Regions from separate parts of the Massilia sp. SYSU DXS3249 genome, predicted to be linked through region 2. Evidence: predicted binding sites of a transcription regulator. Region 2 holds the regulator's gene; the other holds the start of a gene.
The links. Region 2 encodes LexA, which represses DNA repair genes until DNA is damaged. Its sites were predicted from a motif close to ACTGTATNNNNATACAGT; they were not measured.
Positions count from the first base shown of each region.

Region 1: a site for LexA is predicted at 2,111-2,128, ahead of dinB (DNA polymerase IV). Genes of this name have one in related genera too.

Region 1 is NZ_JBSIPX010000014.1:102,318-106,853, forward strand. It holds gene ACWCIA_RS16590 (recombination-associated protein RdgC) at 27-923, opposite strand; gene dinB (DNA polymerase IV) at 1,011-2,087, opposite strand; gene ACWCIA_RS16600 (S8 family peptidase) at 2,246-4,024, opposite strand.
Region 2 is NZ_JBSIPX010000026.1:32,571-37,106, reverse strand. It holds gene ACWCIA_RS21855 (cystathionine gamma-synthase family protein) at 1-721, shown strand, start outside; gene ACWCIA_RS21850 (tetratricopeptide repeat protein) at 749-1,474, shown strand; gene lexA (transcriptional repressor LexA) at 1,673-2,308, opposite strand; gene rpsF (30S ribosomal protein S6) at 2,544-2,933, shown strand; gene priB (primosomal replication protein N) at 2,964-3,257, shown strand; gene rpsR (30S ribosomal protein S18) at 3,295-3,585, shown strand; gene rplI (50S ribosomal protein L9) at 3,622-4,074, shown strand; gene ACWCIA_RS21820 (replicative DNA helicase) at 4,206-4,536, shown strand, end outside.

The sequences.
Region 1 (4,536 bases), on a different contig from region 2:
ATCGCCCGTCCAGCGAACGCCGGCTGTTACGCCTTCGCTTCCCCACCCAGCGCGTCGACCACGTCGGCCAGCATCTTCGCCAGCTCGCCGGTCATCAGCATCATGTCGTTGTCAAAACGCTCGTCGTCGCTGTGGGTGACGGCGCCGCCCTCGTTGATGACGTCGAGCGGCTTGACGCCCTTGATCGCCAGCGATTCGGTCAGCACGAAACTGATGCGGCTGTTCCAGGTCATGGCCAGGCGGGTGCACTGCTTACCTGCGGCGATGTGGCGGCGGATGTCTTCCGGATCCAGCGAGTGTTTCACGTAACGCACGGCGGCGCGGCTTTCGCCGGTGGCGCGCAATTCCGTGTCCTGGTCGATCGTGAAGTTGTACGGCGCCTCATCCGATTCGAGCCAGCCGGTCATCACGGCGACAGGCGAGCGCTGCACGCGCAGCGACTCGAGCGGCATGCGGTCGACGGCCTTGAGCAGCAGTTTCACGACGTCGTCGGCTTTCGCCGGGCTGGCGGCATCGACTACCAGCCAGCCGTTGACCGGGTCGATCCAGGTCCAGGTGTTGCTGCGGATCGTGAATGCGCGCGGCAGCAGTTCGTCGGCCACGCGTTCCTTCAGTTCTTTCATCGCCTTTTTGCCTGGCGGGAAGCCCTGCTGCTCTTCCAGCTCGGCCGCCTTGGCCTTGGCCACCTGGTTGATCACCGAGCCCGGCAGGAGCTTCTTTTCGGTGCCCAGCATCATCAGCATCTGCTTGTTGACGACGTGAACGAGGCCGCCGTTCGGGCGCGGCGTATCCCAGCCCTGGCGCAGCAGTTCGTTGCTGTTGGCCGGGGTGAAGGCCAGCGGCGCCAGCGCCTCTTCCATCTGCTCAGGGGTGAAGGCCCATGGTGCGGGCAGGCGGTAAATCTGAAGATTCTTGAACCACATAGTTGCTTTCTGTTGTCTCAGTATTTCAGGGGAACGACATTCTACACGCTGATGCGCGGCAATTTTCAACCGGCAACAGACGCTTTTTTAATGTGTTGTGCGTTCGTCAAACAGGCTGAGCTGCTCGACGTTTTCGGTGTCGCCCAGCCGCACGCCCACGCCCAAGAGGCGCACCGGGCGGCTGGCGCGTTGCCAGCCGATTTCCATCAGCCGGGCGAAGGTCGGCATGTGTGGCGAAAAGCCCACGCACTCGACCGTGGTCTGCTGGAAGTCGGAGAATTTGATTTTGACGAACAATTTATTGATGAATTTTTCGGCAGCGTTGCGCTTGATGCGGCCGAGCAGGTGTTCGACCAGCTCAGGCAACAGCGCCAGGCAGGCGGCCAGGTCGGGCACGTCCGGCGTGTACGTTTCCTCGGTGCTGATCGACTTGCGCTCGCGCTCGGGGCTGACCTCGCGGTAGTCGATCCCGCGGCACAGGTCGTGCAGGCGCGCCCCGAAACTGCCGAAGTGGTGCTGCAGCTCCTGCATCGTCCAACTGCGCAAGTCCGCGCAGGTTTGCGCGCCCAGTTTATTGAGCTTGGCCGCCGTCACCTTGCCGACCCCGTGCAGCTTTTTCACGGGCAGCGCCGACACGAAGGCGTCGACCTCTTCCGGGCGCACGAGGAACAGCCCGTCGGGCTTGTTCCAGTCGCTGGCGATCTTGGCGACGAATTTATTCGGCGCCACGCCGGCCGAGGCCGTGATGCCGACGGTCTCGAAAATGCGGCGCCGGATTTCCTGGGCGATCAGGGTGGCGCTGCCCTTGCAGTGGGGCGAATTGGAAACGTCGAGATAGGCTTCGTCGAGCGACAGGGGTTCGACCAGGTCCGTGTAGTCGCTGTAGATCTCCATGATCTGGCGCGAGGCAATCCGATACTTTTCCATCTGCGGCGGAATGACCAGCAGCTCCGGGCACAGTTTCATGGCCTGGGCCGTAGCCATTGCCGAGTGGATGCCGTAGCGGCGCGCCTCGTAATTGCAGGTCGCCACCACGCCGCGCTGGTCGGGACGGCCGCCGACGGCGAGCGGGCGCCCGCGCAGGGACGGATCGTCGCGCATCTCGACCGACGCATAGAAGCAGTCGCAATCGCAATGGATAATTTTACGTGCGGGGACGTTCACTCTGGCGGCGGCCGGGGCCGACTACTGTAATTCTGTACAGTATCTCGTCAATCGGGGTTTGTTGCAAGACGCAAGCATCCCTGCACCGGCAAAAAAAGACGCGCGGCAAGCCGCGCGTCGTTTCACTTCACTTCTAGTACTTTACTTCCCTGCAGCCATTACCAGCTCATCTTGAGCGTGTACTTGCCGCTGGTCGAACCGGTGCCGCCGCTGTAGTAGCGCACGCGCACATAACGTGCAACGGTGGTGGTGCCGGTGTTCGTCACCGAAGCGGTGTCGGTCGCGCCGGCGCCGTTCTGGCTCGTGGCCAGTTGCGTACCCGAGCTGTTGTAGACATACAGGTCGTAGTCGGCGGTCGACAGGCCCATGGTCAGCGTCGAGGTCAGGGTCTTACCGGCCGGCAGTTGGACCACGAAGTAGTCGGTGTCGGTGGTGGTGGCCATGGTGCCGTTGACCGTGGTGCCGCTGGTGCTGATGGCGTTCGCCGACGAGATCGTGTTGTTCGACTCGGTCTCGTTGATGGTCGGCGCCGTTGGCGTGGTCGTGGTCGCCGAAGCCACCGCGGCTGCCGCGTCGACGATACCGGTGCCGCAGCTGGTGCAGGTGCCCGGGAACGGCCGTGCGGTGCTCTTGAGCTTGGACTCGATCTGGTCCGGGGTCAGCGCGCTGTTCTTGGCCAGCATCAGCGCGGCCACGCCGGCGACGTGCGGGGTCGCCATCGAGGTGCCCTGGTAGCCGGCATAGTTGTCCGCGCCTGGCGACTGGGTACCGGCGTTCAGGGTCGAGATGATGTAGCCGTTGGCATCGCCGCCTGGAGCAGCGACGTCGACCACGGTGCCATAGTTCGAGTACGGAGCGCGGGCACCGTTGCGGTTGGTTGCCGCCACGGTCACGACGCCGGCGCAGTTGGCCGGATTCGAGTTGCTGGCGTTCATGTTCTCGTTACCGGCCGCGACGATGACGACGGTGCCGCGCGAACGGGCGCTGTTGATCGCGTTCTGGGTGGTGGTGCCGCAGGCGCCGCCGCCGCCGAGCGACATGTTGATCACTTGCGCACGGGCTGCGATGTTCGTCACGCCGGTGACGGCGCCGCCCGAGGACCAGACGATTGCGTCGGCGATGTCCGAGGTGTAGCCGCCGCACTTGCCGAGCACGCGCACCGGCACGATCTTGGCGCCGTAGGCAACGCCGGCCACGCCGGTGCCGTTGTTGGTGGCGGCGGCGATGGTGCCGGCCACGTGGGTGCCGTGCCAGCTCGAGCTCGATGCCGGCTCGCCGGCGGCGCATTCGTTGGCGAGGGTCCAGTCGCCCGGATCCGACGCATCGCTGTCGCGGCCATTGCCGTCGTTGCCGATCGTCGCGTCCGAAATGAAGTCATAGCCAGCCAGGATCTGGCCGCTCAGGTCGGCGTGCGGACGGATGCCGGTGTCGATCACGGCGACGCGAACGCCGGTGCCGGTCGAGCTGTCCCAGGCTGCCGGCAGGCGCAGGCCGCCGGTGGTTTCGTAGTAGTGCCACTGCTGGGTGTACATCGGGTCGGTCGGGGTCGCCATCTTGCGCAGGATGCGGTCCGGCTCGGCGTACTCGACGGAAGCGTCGCGTGCCATCAGTTCGGCGGCCAGCGCCTCGGCTTCCTTGACGGAGACCTTGCGGTCGATTTTCATCACGTGCGCGCCGGTGGCGGTCGTGCGCAGTGCCTTCAGGCTCATGCCGAACTGCTGGCCTGCGCGCTCGGCGACGGCCTGGCGTGCGGCGGTCATGGCCGGCACGGCGCCCTGGCCCTTGAAGACAGCCGAGCCCGAATCCTTGTACTTCACGATCAGGCGGTCGGTCTCAAGGATGGGAGCGCCTGCTTGCGCGCCCAGCGAGACGGTGGCGATGGAAACAGCAGCTGCGATTTTCAACAAACTCGGGTGAATCGAATGGATCGACTTCATTTGTAAGCCCTTTGTTATGTAGTTTTCCGTCAAGGCGGTTGCCTTGTTTTATAAACACCGGCCTCGTGTGCCGATGTGCCCTCTCGTGGCGGCTTGGAAAATGTACTGCGGAGTAATCATGCATGTCGGGAATTTCGAATCGAATGAGGCGTTTTCGCAACGCTTTCGACGGCTGAATTAACAAAAAAATCGTTTATTTGCAAAGTTCGTATGTACGCCAAATAACGTTCGGCGTGAATTCCTTACCTGCATCACAACAATCATTACTTGTGCATAAGGCAAGAGATTCAAATATGTTATTTGCATAAAAACAGGTCATTTACTGACCCTTCCTAAGGATTAATTAAGTTTTGTCATTGCCTTGTGATCGGAAGTCACTGCCTAAATTGCGCATTTTTTGCGCAAGACCTTGACATAAATCAATATTGCCTTTGCTCAAATGGTGATGCGGATGGCAAGTAGCGGACGACGAGTGCACGTGCCTGAAAACCAGGCGCGGGCTCGGACGCTGC
Region 2 (4,536 bases):
CCGCGAGCGCGGCATCCTGTACGTGGTCGACAACACGATGACCACGCCCTGGCTGTTCCGCCCGAAGGCGGTCGGCGCCGGGCTGGTGGTCAATTCGCTCACCAAGTCGATCGGCGGGCACGGCATCGCCCTGGGCGGCGCCCTGACCGATACCGGCCTGTTCGACTGGAGCGCCTTCCCGAACATCGCCGCCAACTTCCGCAAGCAGCCGGCAACGGCCCAGGGCATGGCGCAATTGCGCGCGAAGGCCCTGCGCGACTTCGGCGCCGCCCTCGGCCCGGAAGCGGCCCACCACATCGCCGTCGGCGCCGAAACGCTGGCGCTGCGCATGGAACGCACCTGCGCGAATGCGCTGGCGCTGGCGCAGATGCTGGAAGCCGACGAACGTGTCGCTGCCGTCCACTACCCGGGCCTGGCCTCGCATCCGCAGCATGGCATCGTGCGCGAGCTGTTCCGGGCCGGCGGTTCGCTGCTGAGCTTCGAGCTGAAGGAGGGGATCGACTGCTTCGATTACCTGAACCGCCTGCAGCTCGCAATTCCCGCCAGTAACCTGGGCGACACCCGCACGCTGGTGATCCCGGTCGCGCACACGATCTTCTTCGAGATGGGCGCCGAGCGCCGCGCCAGCATGGGGATCGCCGAATCCCTGATCCGGGTGTCGGTCGGCATCGAAGACACCGGCGATTTGCTGGACGACTTCCGCAGCGCGCTGTCCGCCTGAACGCTTGCCTTGCCACGACGGGGAACCATGAACAAGAAGATGATGCTGGTGGCCGGCCTGCTGCTGGCCGGGCTTGCCCACGCGGGCGAGCTCGACGACGCCAAAGCGCTGTTCGAGCAGAAGAAGTATCCGGAAGCATTCAAGCTGTACACCAAACTGGCCAACGCCGGCAACGTCGACGCCCAGCAGCACCTGGGCCAAATGTACTGGTACGGCGAGGCCGGCACGGTCGACGAGGACAAGGCCCGGATGTGGTTCCAGAAGGCTGCGGCCAAGGGCAACAAGGTGGCGGCGGCCTCGCTGGACGTGATGCAGCAGCGCGTCGCACGCCGCGCGGACATCGAGCACTGGGTCAGCCGCTACGACGGCACGGACCTGAAGTCAGGCAAGTTCGCCTGCGCGGCGCCGCGGATTCCGGCGGTCTCCAAGCAGTCCGAGGAAATCGACCGGGTATCGAAGGCGATCGCCAAGTGGCAGGACTGCTACAACGGATTCGTGACGAACCTGAACGCGGTCTCGCCCTTAGCCGAGCGCATTCCTGCCGATATCGCCAAGCTGATGAATGCCTCGGAGACCGAGCGTGCGCACAAGCACCTGGCGCAGGTACAGGAAAACCTCGCGGAAGAGGCCAAGGTCAGCGCCAAGCTGGTGCTGGCCGACGTCGCCGTCTGGCGCCAGGCGACCGAGGCGTATGTGGGCGAGCACAATGCGATCATCAAGAACTTGCCGAAAGACGACTCGCTGCGCAAGTAAGCGAAGTCCACCGGTTGCCGCCTTTCGTAGGGTGGGCACTTGTGCCCACGCGGTATCACCGTCCGCTGTAAGGCGACATTGCCGCCAAGTGGTAACAATTCGATTTACGAACGCCGGACCGCGTGGACTCGAGAGTCCACCCTACAAGTGCAATACCCGGAAAAAAGGCCGCTGAACGCGGCCTTTGTCACATCAAGCTCAATGCCAGCTGCGCATCAGCCCGACCGCCAGCCCCTCGAGCGCGAACTCGTCGCCCGGTTCCACGCGAATGACCTTGAAATCCGGATTTTCCGGCAGCAGCTCGATCAGTTCGCCCGTCTTGCGGTAACGCTTGACGGTGACGTCCTCGCCGATGCGGGCGACGACGATCTGGCCGTTCTTGGCGCTGTCGATTTTCTTCACGGCGAGGAAGTCGCCGTCCATGATGCCGGCGTCGCGCATCGACCAGCCGCGTACCTTCAGCAGGAAGTCGGGGCGGGCGCCGAACATGGCGGGGTCGACGTTGTAGGTGGCTTCGACGTGTTCCTGGGCCAGGATCGGCGAACCGGCGGCGACGCGGCCGACCAGCGGCAGCGACATCAGCAGCGCGGCAGGAACGTGCGGTACCGGTGCCGGCAGCGAAGAGCCGATCAGGCGGATGCCGCGCGAGGTGCCGGAAACGATTTCGATCGCGCCTTTGCGGGCGAGCGCCTGCAGGTGCTCCTCGGCGGCGTTGGCCGACTTGAAGCCCAATTCCTTCGCGATCTCGGCACGGGTCGGCGGGAAGCCGGTGTTGTCGATCGCTTCCTTGATCAGGTCAAGGATCTGTTGTTGCCTTGCGGTGAGCTTGAGCATGGATCTGCCACGGGTGGGTTAATGATTCAGACTGTATTTTTGTACAGTATTTCGGCGAATGCAAGGGAAATCACGAAAAATTAACGATTTCCACCCGGGAAGTTGTAGCGGCGGGGCGACGATGGCCCAGGATTGTGTTGACGCCCGTATCGCGTTATAATTGCCGGCTTTCCCTTCCCACACTCGTCTTGACGCCGAGGTGGGCATTTGTTTAAACGTCCTTAAGGAGTGTTGCATGCGTCATTATGAAATCGTTTTTATCGTCCACCCGGACCAAAGCGAGCAAGTCCCGGCGATGATCGAGCGTTACAAGGCCAGCGTCACCGCACGCGGCGGTAACATCCATCGCGTGGAAGACTGGGGCCGCCGCCAGATGGCTTACCAGATCCAGAAGCTGCCGAAGGCACACTACATCTGCATGAACATCGAGTGCGACAACGAGACCCTGGTCGAGCTGGAAACCGCATTCAAGTTCAATGATGCCGTGCTGCGTCACCTGACCGTGAAGATGAAGAAGGCTGAAACCGCTCCGTCGCCAATGATGAAGTCGGTCCAGCGCGAAGACGCAGCCAAGAGCCACCGCGCAGAAGCCCCGGCTGCTGCCCCGGCCCCAGCTGCTGCCTAAATTTCTTTCGCCAGGAATCGTGAACAAGAAGTGAACCAGCTCCAGGTCGTCGCGACGATTGCTGAACGCGACGTACTGCGCTACACCCCCGCCGGCGTGCCGGTCGTCTCGGCAATCCTGATGCACAGTTCGCAGCAGGTCGAGGCAGGGGTCGCCAGGCTGGTCGAGTTCGAAATTGCCGCGTTCGCCGCGGGTGAAATTTCGGGCCGCTTCGCCAGCGCCGAGTTGGGCGCAGCCCACCAGTTCACGGGATTTTTGGCCAGGAAGAATCGCAACAGCAAAGCCCTGGTGTTTCACATCATTGATTTCAGTGCCGCCGCTTAAAGAATGAGCGGCCACCTTTTAGATACAGGAGCCTCAAATGGCATTCGGTAAAAAGTTCGACAAAAACAAAGCCAAAGAAAAACTGAAGCGCAAACAGCAGAACCCGCTGTTCAAGCGCAAGAAGTTCTGCCGCTTCACCGCTGCAAACGTGGAACAGGTTGACTACAAAGACGTCGACACCCTGAAGGACTTCGTCCAGGAAAACGGCAAGATCATGCCTGCACGCCTGACCGGCACCAAGGCGCACTACCAGCGCCAGGTCGACACCGCGATCAAGCGCGCACGCTACCTCGCGCTGCTGCCGTACACCGACCTGCACAACGCCTAATCGGCGCCGTACAGTCCGAATTTTCTGGAGAAAAATATGCAAGTTATCCTTTTGGAAAAAGTTGTTAACGTCGGCAACCTGGGCGACGTGGTCAAGGTCAAGGACGGTTACGCACGTAACTTCCTGATCCCGCAGAAGATGGCCCGCCGCGCGACCCAGGCGGCTGTGGCCGAGTTCGAAGTCAAGCGCGCCGAGCTGGAAAAAGCAGCAGCTGAAAAGCTGTCGGCTTCGCAAGCACAAGGCGAAAAGCTGAACGGCATGACCATCACCATCGGCCAGAAGGCCGGCGTTGACGGTCGCCTGTTCGGTTCGGTCACCAACTTCGATATCGCCGAAGCCCTGACCAAGCAAGGTTTCGCGGTCGAAAAGGCGCAAGTGCGCCTGCCGACCGGCCCGCTGAAGACCACCGGCGAGCACCCGGTCGCCGTCGCCCTGCACACCGACGTCGTCGTGGAAATCACGATCGCTGTCGTGGGCGAAGCTGCCTAATCAGATGTTCTGACACAGCTCGGCACGAGCTGTTGTTAAAAGGAAAAAGCCGGGCTTGCCCGGCTTTTTTTTGTCCTCAGAAACTCGCCAATTATTTCAGCCGTGTGACCGGAGAGGGTATAATGCCCGCCATGAATACCCCCGCAGATCCGCAAATCGAATCGCTGCGCATTCCCCCGCATTCCATCGAAGCAGAGCAGTCCGTCATCGGCGGCCTCCTGCGCGACAATGCGGCGTGGGACCGCATCGCCGACTTCATGCACGCGGACGATTTCTACCGCTACGACCATCGCATCATCTTCGAACAGATGGTGCGCCTGATTAACAGCGGCAAGCCGGCCGACGTGATCACCGTCTACGAGGCCATGGTCTCGCTCGGCAAGGCCGACGACGTCGGCGGCCTGCAATACCTGAACGCGATGGCGCAGAACACGCCGTCCGCCGCCAACATCCGCCGTTACG